Regions from separate parts of the Enterobacter sp. SA187 genome, predicted to be linked through region 4. Evidence: predicted binding sites of a transcription regulator. Region 4 holds the regulator's gene; each other region holds the start of a gene.

Region 1 (3,775 bases), 2.0 Mb from region 4:
CAGGGCATGATGAGCCTGCCGGAAGCGCTGCGCACGCTGCATCGCCCGCCGCCGACCTTACAACTTGCCGATCTGGAAAGCGGTCAGCATCCCGCCCAGCGCCGTCTGATCCTCGAAGAGCTGCTGGCGCATAATCTCAGTATGCTGGCCTTACGCGCCGGCGCACAGCGTTTCCACGCCCAGCCGCTTGCCGCGCAGGATGAGCTGAAAAACCAGCTGCTGGCGTCACTGCCGTTTAAACCGACCGGCGCGCAGGCACGGGTGGTGTCCGAAATCGAACACGATATGGCGCTTGATATTCCGATGATGCGTCTGGTGCAGGGCGACGTTGGCTCCGGTAAAACGCTGGTGGCGGCCCTTGCCGCCCTGCGCGCCATCGCCAATGGCAAACAGGTGGCGATGATGGCCCCCACCGAACTGCTTGCCGAGCAGCACGCTAACAATTTCCGCGCCTGGTTTGCCCCTCTCGGCATTGAAGTCGGCTGGCTGGCGGGTAAACAGAAGGGCAAAGCGCGCGTGGCGCAGCAGGATGCCATCGCCAGCGGTCAGGTGCAGATGATTGTCGGCACCCACGCCATTTTCCAGGAACAGGTGCAGTTTAACGGCCTGGCGCTGGTGATCATCGACGAACAGCATCGCTTTGGCGTGCATCAGCGGCTGGCGCTGTGGGAAAAAGGCCAGCAACAGGGCTTTCATCCTCATCAGCTGATCATGACCGCAACCCCTATTCCGCGTACGCTGGCGATGACGGCGTATGCCGATCTCGATACCTCTGTGATCGACGAAATGCCGCCGGGACGTACGCCCGTCACCACGGTGGCCATTCCCGACACGCGCCGCAGCGATATTATCGATCGCGTACGCCAGGCGTGCATGAGCGAAGGCCGCCAGGCTTACTGGGTGTGCACGCTGATCGAAGAATCCGATTTACTGGAAGCCCAGGCAGCCGAGGCCACCTGGGAAGAACTGAAGCTGGCGCTGCCGGAGCTTAACGTCGGTCTGGTTCATGGCCGCATGAAGCCCGCCGAAAAACAGGCGGTGATGCAGGCGTTTAAGCTGGGCGAGCTGCATCTGCTGATCGCCACCACCGTCATCGAGGTAGGTGTGGACGTGCCCAACGCCAGCCTGATGATCATCGAAAATCCGGAACGGCTGGGCCTTGCGCAACTCCACCAGCTCCGGGGTCGCGTCGGTCGTGGCGCGGTGGCGTCCCACTGCGTACTGCTGTACAAATCCCCGCTGTCGAAAACCGCGCAGAAACGCCTGCAGGTGCTGCGCGACAGTAACGATGGCTTTGTGATTGCGCAAAAGGATCTGGAAATTCGCGGCCCCGGCGAACTGCTCGGTACCCGACAGACCGGCAACGCTGAATTCAAAGTCGCCGATCTGCTGCGCGACCAGGCGATGATCCCTGATGTACAGCGCCTCGCCCGTCATATTCATGAGCGTTATCCGGAACAGGCGCTTGCGCTGATCGAGCGCTGGATGCCGGAAACTGAACGCTATTCCAACGCCTGACGCAAATTTTCAGCCATTCACTCTGACATACGCATAACGCTATATCCCGGTCGCTTTTTATCCCTTTTAATTATGAGATTTTTTGCTGGCAAACGTTTGCTTTTACCATTCAGTCCGATAAAATCCCCGCTTTTCCATCATGGGATCGCCAGAGATGTCCGTTAACACCGTCGAGTCTGAAAATGCGCAACCGGTTGCGCCGCAGCATAATAGTGAGCTGATCTACCGCCTGGAAGATCGCCCGCCGCTGGCACAAACGCTTTTTGCCGCCTGTCAGCATCTGCTGGCAATGTTTGTTGCGGTCATCACCCCGGCGATGCTGATTTGTCAGGCGCTCGGCTTACCGGCTCAGGACACGCAGCACATCATCAGCATGTCGCTGTTCGCCTCCGGTGTGGCGTCCATTATTCAGATCAAAGCGTGGGGACCGGTTGGCTCCGGGCTGTTATCCATTCAGGGCACCAGCTTTAACTTTGTGGCCCCGCTGATCATGGGCGGCACGGCGCTGAAAACCGGCGGCGCGGATGTGCCGACCATGATGGCGGCGCTGTTTGGCACCCTGATGCTGGCAAGCTGTACCGAAATGGTCCTTTCCCGCGTGCTGCACCTGGCGCGCCGCATTATTACGCCGCTGGTATCCGGCGTGGTGGTGATGATTATCGGTCTGTCGCTGATCCAGGTCGGCCTGACCTCTATCGGCGGCGGCTATGGCGCCATGGCCGATCACACCTTCGGCGCGCCGAAAAACCTGCTGCTGGCGGGTGCGGTGCTGGCGGTGATCATCCTGCTTAACCGTCAGCGCAATCCGTATCTGCGCGTGGCCTCGCTGGTGATCGCTATGGCGGTGGGTTATATCCTCGCCTGGGCGCTGGGTATGTTGCCTGAGAACACCGCGCCGACCAGCAGCGATCTAATCATGGTCCCCACCCCGCTCTATTACGGTTTAGGTATCGACTGGAGCCTGCTGCTGCCGCTGATGCTGGTATTTATGATCACCTCGCTGGAAACCATCGGCGATATTACCGCCACCTCTGACGTTTCCGAACAGCCGGTTTCCGGGCCGCTGTACATGAAGCGCCTGAAAGGCGGCGTGCTGGCGAACGGCCTGAACTCCTTTGTGTCGGCGGTGTTCAACACCTTTCCGAACTCCTGTTTCGGACAGAACAACGGCGTGATCCAGCTGACCGGCGTGGCCAGCCGTTATGTCGGTTTTGTAGTGGCGCTGATGCTGATCGTGCTCGGCCTGTTCCCGGCGGTGAGTGGCTTCGTGCAGCACATTCCTGAGCCGGTGCTGGGCGGCGCGACCCTGGTGATGTTCGGTACCATTGCCGCTTCCGGGGTGCGTATCGTGTCCCGCGAGCCGCTGAACCGCCGCGCGATCATGATTATCGCCCTGTCGTTGGCGGTCGGTCTGGGCGTTTCCCAGCAGCCGCTGATCCTGCAGTTTGCGCCGGACTGGCTGAAGAATCTGCTCTCCTCGGGGATCGCCGCGGGCGGTATCACCGCTATCGTGCTGAACCTCGTTTTCCCGCCTGAGAAAAACTGATTTTCACGGCGGCAGCGGGGCTTTCCTGCTGTCGCCGTTACACGCTTTCACCATTCCCTCCTTGAGCATTGCGCATAAATCGTGCATAAATTCCCTGTCTGCATAGAGGAAGGGAAGACGATGAAACTCATTGGAAAGCTGCTGATTTATCTGCTGATCGCGCTGCTGGTGCTGATTCTTGCAGCCTATTTTCTGATCCAGACGCGCTGGGGCGCAGCGCAGGTGGGCCACTGGGTTACGGATAACAGTGATTACCAGCTCACCGTTGAGGCAGTGGATCACCGCTTTTCTTCGCCTTCCCATGTGCTGTTAAAGAGCGTTACGTTTGGCCGCAAGGGCCAGCCCGCTACCCTGGATGCGAAAGCGGTGGATATTGGGCTGAGTAGCCGTCAGTTCACCGATCCGCTGCATGCCGATACTATTTTGCTGTCAGACGGGACGCTGAATTTATCTCCGGATACCGCGCCGCTGCCCTTCCAGGCCGACCGCCTGCAACTGAACAATATGGCGTTCAACAGTCCGGCGACTGGCTGGGATCTCAGTGCCCAGCGGGTGACAGGCGGCGTCAGCCCCTGGCAGCCGAAAGCGGGCAATGTGCTTGGCAGCCAGGCGCAAATCCAGGTGAGCGCAGGCTCCATGACGCTGAATGGCGTCCCCATCAGTAATGTCCTCATTCAGGGCAGTATCGACAACAATGAGGTGACGCTGAGC
Region 2 (3,775 bases), 2.2 Mb from region 4:
CGCGCCTGCGACGGCGCTCAGGCCGACGGCAAAGGCCACCGGCATCCCCAGCGCCAGCAGAATGGCGAGGGTGAACAACAACACAAATGCATCCATCTCTCACCTCTTAACCATGGTTACCAATCAGCACTACCGGACGGTTCTCCTGGGAACCGAACAGCAGCCGCTCAATCACAAACAGGATCAGGATCGCCGAACCAACAGGTAGCGGCAGATAACTCTCCCCGGAGGTCAGCACCGGGAATTCCGCTACCGGCTGCTCCCACAGTTCCACACACAGTAAATAGCTGTACCAGAAGATCAGGCTGGAGATGAGCAGCATCAGTAGATCCACCACCCGCGCACAGACATTTTTCAGCGCCAGCGGCAGACGATCGGTCAGCATGTTGACGGCGATGTGCGATCCGGCACGGTAGCCCACCGCTGCGCCGATAAAGGTAAAAGTCACCATACAGATAATGGCGACCGGTTCCGGCCAGGATTCGCCGCGGTTAAGCACGTAGCGCGAGAAAATGCCGATGGGGATGACAATGGTCATCACCAGCAGGGAAATCCCCGCCACTGTCATGGCGAGCAGGTACAGGCGATCCATCCACTTCAGGTAGATTTCGGACATACGTCCTCCACAAGGCGTTATGCGCCAGCGGACGGCTGGCGCAGCAGAATTACTTCACATCCGCGATGGCTTTCATCAGATCCTGGTGTTTGTCGCCATACTGCGCGCGCACCGGCTCTGTCGCCTTCACAAAGACCGCCTTGTCGATTTCCTGGAATTTCACGCCGCCAGCTTTCATTTTCGCGACCGCGTCGGCGTTATACGCCTGCCACAGCGTGCGCTGTTCGGCCTGGGCTTCACGGGCGAGGGTGAGGATTTTCTGCTGATCGTCGGCGCTGAGTTTGTCCCATTTCACTTTGGAATAGAGCAGCATTTCCGGGGTAATAAAGTGACCGCTCAGGGTGTAATTCTTGGCGATCGGCAGGTAGTTATGGGCCACAAAGGTTGGTGGATTGTTTTCCGCGCCGTCGATAACGCCGGTCTGCATGCCGCTGTACACTTCACTTACCCCCATCGCCACCGCGTTCGCGCCCATTGCTTTCAGGGTCGCCAGCGCCACCGGGCTGCCCTGCACGCGGATCTTCATCCCTTTCAGCGCTTCAGGCGTGGTGACGGGCGTCTTGGTGATCAGGTTACGGGTGCCGGAATCCATCCAGCCAAGAAACACCAGCCGCGATTTCGGGTTGTTAGTCAGCTTTTCGCCGATGCTTTTGCCGATATCGCCGTCGATCACTTTATGCATATGGTCTTCATCGCGGAAAACGTACGGCAGAGTGAAAACTTCGATGTCCGGCAGAATAGCGGCGACCGGCGCCATCGAGACGCGGATCATGTCGATTGCCCCCATCTGCGCCTGTTCAATCATCTGCTTTTCATCCCCTAATACGCCGCCGGGGAAGACTTTAATTTCTAATTTGCCATCGGTTTGCTGTTTGAGTTTTTCGCCCATGTTCTGCACGGCCACCACGTTCGGGTAGCCCTGCGGATGCACGTCGGCGGCTTTGATCACCTGCGCCATCACGGCAGGGGCAAACAGTAATGACGCGGTGGACAGGCACAGCGAAGCCAGTAACGGCTTGAGGGTCGTTTTCATCGGGTCAGCTCCAGGGTAGGGTCAGCGGTAAAACTGTGTTTTATTTTTACGCTTAGAAATTAGCCTGGGTTGTGACGGGCAGGGGTGAAGCGGTTCACAAAAGCGCTAAAATAATGAAACGGAGGTTTAACAATGTGACAACAGGGGTTCTTTTTGCGGTCAGCGGCTAGTCGCCTTTACGCAGCAGATAGCGATAAGGCAGCGATTCTGTCTCCTGCGCCACAAGTTCATGCTCCATAAAACGGCAGAAACCGGGGATGTCGCGCGTGGTCGCCGGATCGTCGGCAATAATCAGCAGGGTTTCGCCCGCCTGCATGCTGCGCACGGTTTTGCGCACCATCATGACAGGTTCCGGGCAACGCAGCCCCAGGGCATCAAGGGTGTGGTCAGGTGTGGTAAACAGATCGCTCATGGTTGTCTCATCCGGTCAAAAACCGCATTAGTTTACGCCGCCATTTTTGTGACGCAAGTCAGGTTAACGATTGCGTGAAAATTAGCCATTGCAATGGTGAGTCAAAGCAGTATGATGCGGCGGCTTTATAAAATTACGTTGCATTAATTGGGTTCCCTAACCCCAACCACTAAAAAGGTCACAATATGTCGCAGTTCTCTCAATCCCAGCGCGTAAAAGCGTTGTTCTGGTTATCGCTATTCCATTTACTGGTGATCACCTCCAGTAACTATCTGGTGCAGTTGCCAATCACCATTTTTGGTTTCCACACCACCTGGGGCGCGTTCAGCTTTCCGTTTATATTCCTCGCCACCGATCTCACCGTGCGTATTTTTGGCGCGCCGCTGGCCCGACGCATTATCTTTGCCGTGATGATCCCGGCGCTGGTGGTGTCGTATATCATTTCGTCGCTGTTTTATATGGGTAGCTGGCAGGGATTCGGCGCGCTGGCGCATTTCAACCTGTTTGTCGCCCGTATCGCCGCCGCCAGCTTTATGGCCTATACGCTGGGGCAGATCCTCGACGTACGCGTCTTTAACCGCCTGCGCCAGAGCCGCCACTGGTGGCTTGCGCCGACGGTTTCCACCATCTTCGGTAACGCCAGCGATACCATCGCCTTCTTCTTTATCGCCTTCTGGCGCAGTCCGGATGCGTTTATGGCGCAACACTGGATGGAAATCGCGCTCGTTGACTACAGCTTTAAGGTGCTTATCAGCCTGGTCTTCTTCCTGCCGATGTACGGCGTACTGCTTAATATGTGCCTGAAAAGACTGGCAGATAAATCTGAAATTCCGGCGTTGCAGGCCAGTTAAAGGTACGCCTGATAACTTGTGATAAGATGGACGAATGAGCCGTTATGGCCGTTTATCGAAAGGAAGAAGTCAATGCGCAATCTGGTTAAATATGTCGGTATTGGCCTGCTGGTAATGGGGCTGGCGGCCTGTGACAACAATGATAAAGCGACTCCGGCGCAGGCTGCGTCGGCGGAAGCCAATGCGACCGGTCAGCCAGTAACGCTGCTGGACGGCAAGCTGAGTTTCTCGCTGCCCGCAGACATGACCGATCAGAGCGGCAAACTGGGCACCCAGGCTAACAACATGCACGTCTACTCTGACGCGACCGGCCAGAAAGCGGTGATTGTTATTGTCGGCGATAACAGCAACGAAGAGCTGTCCGTGCTGACCAAACGTCTGGAAGATCAGCAGCGCAGCCGCGATCCGCAGCTGCAGGTGGTGACCAACAAATCCATCGACGTGAAAGGCCAGAAAATGCAGCAGCTCGACAGCATTATCTCTGCCAAAGGCCAGACCGCCTGGTCTTCCGTGGTGCTGGGTAAAGTGGATAACAAATTGCTGACCATTCAGGTCACGCTGCCGGCCGAAAACCAGCAGCAGGCGCAAACGGCAGCTGAGAACATTATCAACACCATCGTGCTGAAATAAGTCTCTGCCGGACACGCATAGTTAAACAACGGTCTCCACAGGAGGCCGTTTTTTTAACCGCCATGCCAGCAACAGCGCCACCGCCACCAGCCCCGCAGCCGCCAGATAGATCACCGATACGCCCGCCCATGCCATCAACAGCCCGGCCGCCGGTCCTGTCACCCCCAGCGAAAGATCCATAAATACCGTATAGGTCGCCAGCGCCGCGCCCTGATTCTGTTGCGGCACGGCCT
Region 3 (3,775 bases), 1.2 Mb from region 4:
GCAATGCCTCCGCCGCCTGTTTCTCTTTCTCCTGCAAATACCCTACCAGGCTTATCTGATACTTACGGATATTCTCCACATAGGCATAGGCCTCGTGACCCCGCGCATAGCCATAGGTGAGTTTGCTGTACCAGGGCTTCTGGCTCAGTAAGGGCAGGCGTTGCTTAACATCAGACCAGCTGTCCGGATTACCTTTGGTGCGGGCGGTCAGCGCGCGGGCGTCCAGCATGTGCGCGTAACCCATGTTATAGGCCGCTAGCGCAAACCAGATACGCTCTTCTTCCGGCACCGTCTCCGGCACTTTGCCCATCATGTCCTGCAAATAGCGCGCGCCGCCGCTGATACTCTGCTCAGCATCGGTACGATCGCTCAGGCCAAGGCTCTGGGCAGTGTTTTTGGTCAGCATCATTAAGCCGCGCACGCCGGTGGGCGAGGTGGCCTGGGTGTCCCAGTGGGATTCCTGATACGAAATTGCCGCCAGCAGCCGCCAGTCAATATTCTGCGCGTATTTCTCAAACAGCGGCTGCAGTTCCGGCAGCACATTGTCCACCGCCCGCAGGAAGGAGCGGGTATCGACATAGTCAAAGCCCTCGCCGTGGCCGAGATACTTCTCCTCCAGCCGCGCCAGGGTACCGTCTTCATTGATATCGTTAAAGAAATCGAGCATCGCCGCAGACAGGGTGTTGTCGCTGTCTTTGTGAGTAAACCAGGTTACCGGCTGCTCATCGCTGATATCCAGCGCCACCGCCAGTTCCGGATGCACCCGCTGGAACAGGCTGATGGCGACAGAATCCGCCACCGTGTACGCCAGCTTACCGTCTGCCACCTGTTGCAGCAGGGCGCTGGTGCCGAGTTTTTCATCCACCGTCCAGCTCAGATCCGGGAATTTCTGCGCTTTCAGCGCCTGCAAGTCGTTGATGGCGACATGCCCCGGCGCAATGGTCAGCTGCGAGGCGTTCACTTCCGCGAGCGAGCGCGGGCGATAGCTGCCCACCCGGTATACCAGTTGTTGCGAGACGGAATAGTAGATTGGCCCGGCCTGATAATTACGCACGCGCTCGCTGTTATACACCAGCCCGGCGGCCAGCATATCGGCGCGATCATGATCGAGATCGTCAAACAGCTGGCTGATATTCTGGCGCACCGTCACTTTCAGCGTCACGCCCAGATAATCGGCAAACTGCTGCGCCAGTTCGTAATCCAGACCGGAAGGCTTGTCGTCCACAGAAGACCAGGTCAGCGGGGAGACAATGGTGCTGACGCGCAGCTCACCGCGCGCCTGGATGGCGGCGATGCGGTTTTCGGCTTTAGTTGACCAGGGAATGGAAGGCCACAGCGCCGCTGCCAGCAGCAGGGTAACGATGCCGATAAGCAGATAATTAAGCTTTAATTTTTTCAATTAGTTAATTCTCTGCGCCGCGCGAGTCCTGAGTAGATGCTGCCCTGATAACAATAATGCGTGATGAAGGATGAGCGGCATTTTGCTTAACAATAAGGCAGTTGGCAACTAATTCGCAAAGCGGCAGGCGCAGCGGCGCAAAAACTGCGCCGATTTTATTTCCACGCAAACGGTTTCGTCGGCGCTCACTATTCTCTATAATGTGCCCGTTTTCCCCACCTTGCGCATACGTAAAGCGTCACCGACGCGCTAAAGACGAGAGACTTATGATGGAAATTCTGCGTGGTTCGCCTGCCCTGTCTGCCTTCCGTATCAACAAATTGCTGGCGCGTTTTCAGGCGGCCGACCTTCCTGTAAGCAACATTTACGCCGAGTATGTCCATTTTGCCGATCTCACCGCCCCGTTAACTGCCGATGAACACGCCCAACTGGCGCGTCTGCTGCAATACGGCCCGGCGCTCGCCAGCCATACCCCGGCAGGCAAACTGATCCTGGTGACGCCGCGTCCCGGCACCATTTCACCCTGGTCATCCAAAGCCACCGATATCGCCCACAACTGCGGGCTGGCGCTGATCAGCCGCCTTGAGCGCGGTGTGGCGTATTATGTTGACGCCGCTGAACTGAGCGTGGAACAGTGGCAGGCCGTGGCGGACGAATTGCATGACCGCATGATGGAAACGGTGTTCGCGGCGCTTGATGACGCGCAGCAGCTGTTTGCCCATCACCAGCCTGCGCCGGTTTCCAGCGTGGATATGCTGGGGCAGGGGCGTCAGGCGCTGAACGATGCCAACCTCCGTCTGGGGCTGGCGCTGGCGGAAGACGAAATTGACTACCTGTTCGATGCCTTTACCCGTCTGGGCCGCAACCCGAACGACATCGAGCTCTATATGTTCGCCCAGGCGAACTCCGAACACTGCCGTCACAAGATCTTTAACGCTGACTGGGTGATCGACGGCGAACAGCAGCCGAAATCGCTGTTTAAAATGATCAAGAACACCTTTGAACAGACCCCGGATCACGTGTTGTCGGCCTATAAAGACAACGCCGCCGTGATGGAAGGTTCAGAGGTGGGGCGTTTCTACGCCAGCCACGAAGAAGGGCGCTACGACTTCCACCAGGAGCCGACGCATATCCTGATGAAAGTGGAAACCCATAACCACCCGACGGCGATCTCGCCGTGGCCGGGCGCGGCAACCGGCTCCGGCGGTGAAATTCGTGATGAAGGCGCCACCGGGCGCGGCGCGAAGCCGAAAGCCGGGCTGGTGGGCTTCTCCGTTTCCAACCTGCGTATTCCGGGCTTTGAACAGCCGTGGGAAGAAGATTTCGGCAAGCCGGATCGCATCGTGACGGCGCTGGATATTATGACCGACGGCCCGCTTGGCGGCGCGGCCTTTAATAACGAATTCGGTCGCCCGGCGCTGAACGGCTACTTCCGTACCTATGAAGAAAAAGTGAACAGCCACAACGGCGAAGAGCTGCGCGGCTATCATAAGCCGATCATGCTGGCGGGCGGGATCGGCAACATTCGCGCCGATCATGTGCAAAAAGGCGAGATCAACGTTGGCGCGAAACTGATCGTGCTGGGCGGCCCGGCGATGAATATCGGTCTGGGCGGCGGCGCGGCGTCCTCTATGGCCTCCGGCCAGTCCGACGCGGATCTCGATTTTGCCTCCGTCCAGCGCGACAACCCTGAAATGGAACGTCGTTGCCAGGAAGTGATCGACCGCTGCTGGCAGCTTGGCGAGGCTAACCCAATCCTCTTTATTCATGACGTCGGCGCGGGCGGTCTGTCCAACGCCATGCCGGAACTGGTGAGCGACGGCAACCGCGGCGGTCGGTTCGATCTGCGCAAAATCCTCAGCGATGAGCCGGGCATGAGCCCACTGGAAATCTGGTGTAACGAATCCCAGGAGCGTTATGTGCTGGCGGTCGCCGCCGATCAGTTACCGCTGTTCGATGCCCTGTGCCGTCGCGAGCGCGCCCCTTATGCGGTGATTGGCGAAGCCACCGAAGAGATGCACTTAAGCCTGGCCGACAGCCACTTCGACAATCAGCCTATCGACATGCCGCTGGACGTGCTGCTGGGTAAAACGCCGAAAATGACCCGCACGGTGCAGACGCAAAAAGCGGCAGGCGAAGCCTTTAACCGTCAGAACATCACCGTGGCGGAGGCGGTTAACCGCGTGCTGCATCTTCCTGCGGTGGCGGAAAAAACTTTCCTTGTCACCATCGGCGACCGCAGCGTCACCGGTATGGTGGCCCGCGATCAGATGGTGGGGCCGTGGCAGGTGCCGGTGGCGAACTGTGCCGTGACTACCGCCAGCCTCGACAGCTACTATGGCGAAGCCATGTCGCTGGGCGAACGCGCGCCGGTGG
Region 4 (3,775 bases):
TTTGCAGCGCCGCGCGGCATCCATAGCCGCCGATCAGAAAGGCGATGGTTTGCGGTACATAGCTCAGGCCAATGGCCGCCGGGCCGTAGCCCATTTCGCTGAGGATAAAGGGCGAGCCGGTCAGCCAGGCGAAGAAGCTGGCGGAGCAGGCGGCGTAGATCAGCACGTTACCGCGGTAATCCCGGGAACGGAGCAGGGTGGCAAAGGTCAGCGGCACGTCGCTGCTGGTGGTTTTTTTTACCACCGGCTTCAGGCGCAGCGCGGGCAGCATCAGCACCAGCGTAATGACAAACAGCGTCATAAAAATCATTTGCCAGGAAAAATGCGCGAGGATCCAGCTGCCCAGCAGCGGCGCAAGGGCCGGAGAGAGACCCACCAGCGGCATAATGGTGGCGAAGATACGATTAGTGCGGTGCGCCGGATAGTGATCCGTCACCAGCGCCTGCCAGGTGACGGCGGCAGCGCAGACGCCGATCGCCTGGATAAAACGCAGCACCAGCAGCCAGGTGGCGTCGCGCACCCACAGCATGCCCAGACAGCCGACGGCAAAGAGCGCCAGACCGCTTAACAGCACCGGGCGGCGACCATAAGTATCGGACAGCGGACCCCACGCCAGTTGCGCAACCGCAAATCCGGCTAAAAACAGACTCAGGCTGGCGCTGACGGCAGCCGCCGGGGTTTGTAGATCATTCTGAATAACGGCGAAGGCGGGTAAATACATATCTGTAGCCAGAAAGCCCAGTACGCTTAACCCCGCCAGCCAGACTAAAAATCCTTTTCCAGGTTTCATGTCACGTTCTCTTGTTTTGGCAGGTGAGCAGAGCGGCAGAGTGTAGGGAGTGCAATGACGGTTGTGAAACGCTAATATTTGCACATTGCATTCAAAAAATTTGCAGGCAGAACATGTGGTCAGAATATTCACTGGAAGTGGTTGATGCGGTGGCACGAACCGGCAGCTTCAGCGCCGCGGCGCAGGAACTCCACCGGGTCCCATCGGCGGTTAGCTATACGGTGCGGCAACTGGAAGAGTGGCTGGCGGTGCCGCTGTTTGAGCGCCGTCACCGTGACGTGGTGCTTACCCCGGCCGGGCGCTGGTTTTTAAAGGAAGGGCGATCTGTTATCAAAAAAATGCAGATCACCCGTCAGCAGTGTCAGCAGATCGCCAACGGCTGGCGGGGGCAGTTATCCATCGCGGTGGACAATATCGTTAAGCCCGAACGTAGCAGGCAAATGATCGTCGATTTCTACCGCCACTTTCAGGATGTGGAGCTGATCGTCTTTCAGGAAGTATTCAACGGCGTGTGGGACGCGCTGGCGGATGGCCGCGTGGAACTGGCGATTGGGGCGACCCAGGCGGTGCCGGTGGGCGGGCGCTACGCCTTCCGGGATATGGGGAAATTGAGCTGGAAGTGCGTGGTATCCCGTGAACACCCGCTGGCGGCGATGGACGGGCCGCTGAGCGATGACACCTTGCGCAACTGGCCGTCGCTGGTGCGCGAAGACACCTCCCGCTCGCTGCCGAAGCGTATCACCTGGCTGCTGGATAACCAGCGGCGCATCGTCGCGCCCGACTGGGAATCCTCGGCGGCCTGTCTGTCGGCGGGATTGTGTATCGGCATGGTACCGGCGCATTTTGCCAGGCCCTGGCTTGATCGCGGAGAGTGGGTGGCGCTGCCGCTTGAAAACCCCTTCCCGGACGCCGCCTGTTGCCTGACGTGGCAGCAAAAGGACAATTCGCCCGCCTTAAGCTGGCTGCTCGATTATTTAGGAGACAGCGAGACGCTGAATAAAGAGTGGTTGCGGGAGCCAGAGTGACTGGCTCCCGGCAGGCTTAACGGCGGTAGTCGCGGAACGGGCCGTCGGCGACCGAGCGGCGTTCGATGAGACGCGGGTGCACCTCAATGGACTGCGACTCTTCACGCTTGCTGACGATCCTGTCCATCAGCATATTGAAGGCCGTTTCGCCCAGCGAATCTTTCGGCTGGTGAATGGTGGTCAGCGCCGGAGTGAAGAAACGCGCGTTGCGCACGTTGTCATAACCAATCAGCGACACGTCCTGCGGCACGCGCAGACCCATTTCATCAGCCCCGCAGAGCGCGCCCATCGCCATCACGTCGCCGCCGCAGAAGACTGCGGTCGGACGATGCGGCTGGGAGAGGATCTGCTGCATGGCGCGGTAGCCGGATTCCGGCTCAAAGTCGCCCTGCACGATCCAGTTTTCCGGCACCTTAATCAGCGCTTCTTCCATCGCTTTCATAAAGCCCGCCAGACGGCCCGCGCCGGTGTTACGCTCAAGCGGGCCCGGAATGACGCCGATTTCACGGTGGCCACGTTCGATCAGATAACGGCCCGCCATATAGCCGCCTTCAAAAGCGTTATCGATCACCGAATCGGTAAAGTCCGCTTTCGCTTCGCCCCAGTCCATCACCACCATCGGGATATGACGGTACTCTTCAAGCATGCGCAACAGCGGGTCCGGGTATTCAGAACACATCACCATCAGGCCGTCGACGCGCTTTTGCGCCATCATCGACAGATAAGCGCGCTGCTTTTCCAGGTTGTTCCAGGCGTTGCCGAGGATCAGGGTATAGCCCTTCTGGAAGCAGTTTTTCTCAACAGCTTCAATGATTTCGGCGAAGTAGGGCGCTTCGCTGCTGGTCGCCAGCAAGCCAATCGACTTGGTATGGTTAACCTTCAGACTGCGCGCCACCGCGCTTGGGGAATAATGCAGCTCTTTGATGGCTGCCCACACCGCGTTGCGCGTTTCTTCCGCAACAAAACGGGTTTTGTTAATAACATGTGATACGGTTGTAGTGGAAACGTTTGCGCGTTTCGCTACATCTTTAATTGTTGCCATTAGATCTCACTCCAGACCATATCTTAAACTCCTGATACTTCTACAGGTAAACGTTTGCCTTAAAAAACCCTTCGCACAACATTTTCAGGTTGCGATACGCCGGGAAAACAACACAGGACGTCAGGAGGGGTCAGTGGCCGGTACACGAATAAATTTAGCGTGGAATTCTGGCTGATCTTGATGAAAAGGGGAAGTCTAAAAATGGTTATCAATCTAAAACAGAGAAGATTTTTGCGTTTAACTGTGCAAAAATGAGCAATCTCACTTTTTGTGGGGGTTAACAAAGGAGAAAAAATGATGGATAGCAATCTGAAGTATTCGCTGTTTACTACCGTAATCGTGCTCAGCCTGATCGTTGCTGGCGCAATGACTGCCGCTTTTAATTGATCCAGAGCAGGGAGAGCGCTCTCCCTCTCTTTTTCATTCCCGCCGATTGTTATCAAATTTGCAATAATCTTTTGTCACTTCATTAACTTCTGTTTTTTTGTGATTAATGTCATGCTTTTGACTTCACCGCGGGGCGCTCTGTACGCCATCGCATTACTGGAGTCATGTAATAATGAAGATAAATTTTCCCCTGCTGTCACTGGCAATCGGGGCTTTTGGGATAGGTACAACTGAATTTTCACCCATGGGATTGCTGCCGGTAATCGCCCGTGGCGTTGACGTCTCGATCCCTGCCGCCGGCATGCTGATCAGCGCCTATGCGATCGGCGTGATGGTGGGCGCCCCCCTGATGACGCTGCTGCTGTCGCATCGCGCCCGTCGTAACGCGCTGATCTTCCTGATGGCGATTTTCACCCTCGGTAATGTACTGTCGGCCATTGCGCCGGATTACACCACGCTGCTGTTATCGCGCATTATCACCAGTCTTAACCACGGCGCCTTCTTTGGCCTGGGTTCAGTGGTGGCCGCAAG

The links. Region 4 encodes PurR, which represses purine synthesis genes. Its sites were predicted from a motif close to CANGCAAACGTTTGCNTG; they were not measured.
Region 1: BMF08_RS05145 (nucleobase:cation symporter-2 family protein) is a predicted target of PurR. The motif match lies at 1,604-1,621, and genes of this name have one in related genera.
Region 2: tusA (sulfurtransferase TusA) is a predicted target of PurR. The motif match lies at 2,121-2,138, and genes of this name have one in related genera.
Region 3: purL (phosphoribosylformylglycinamidine synthase) is a predicted target of PurR. The motif match lies at 1,562-1,579, and genes of this name have one in related genera.

Annotation. Positions count from the first base shown of each region.
Region 1 covers NZ_CP019113.1:1,050,878-1,054,652, forward strand. The annotation lists gene recG (ATP-dependent DNA helicase RecG) at 1-1,518, shown strand, start outside; gene BMF08_RS05145 (nucleobase:cation symporter-2 family protein) at 1,673-3,064, shown strand; gene BMF08_RS05150 (AsmA family protein) at 3,185-3,775, shown strand, end outside.
Region 2 covers NZ_CP019113.1:863,007-866,781, forward strand. The annotation lists gene BMF08_RS04300 (TRAP transporter large permease) at 1-96, opposite strand, end outside; gene BMF08_RS04305 (TRAP transporter small permease) at 107-616, opposite strand; gene BMF08_RS04310 (TRAP transporter substrate-binding protein) at 666-1,649, opposite strand; gene tusA (sulfurtransferase TusA) at 1,816-2,061, opposite strand; gene BMF08_RS04320 (7-cyano-7-deazaguanine/7-aminomethyl-7-deazaguanine transporter) at 2,247-2,912, shown strand; gene BMF08_RS04325 (DcrB family lipoprotein) at 2,985-3,542, shown strand; gene BMF08_RS04330 (MFS transporter) at 3,564-3,775, opposite strand, start outside.
Region 3 covers NZ_CP019113.1:4,323,082-4,326,856, reverse strand. The annotation lists gene mltF (membrane-bound lytic murein transglycosylase MltF) at 1-1,399, opposite strand, end outside; gene purL (phosphoribosylformylglycinamidine synthase) at 1,666-3,775, shown strand, end outside.
Region 4 covers NZ_CP019113.1:3,083,004-3,086,778, forward strand. The annotation lists gene punC (purine nucleoside transporter PunC) at 1-790, opposite strand, end outside; gene punR (DNA-binding transcriptional activator PunR) at 904-1,815, shown strand; gene purR (HTH-type transcriptional repressor PurR) at 1,832-2,857, opposite strand; gene cydH (cytochrome bd-I oxidase subunit CydH) at 3,152-3,244, shown strand; gene BMF08_RS14760 (MFS transporter) at 3,417-3,775, shown strand, end outside.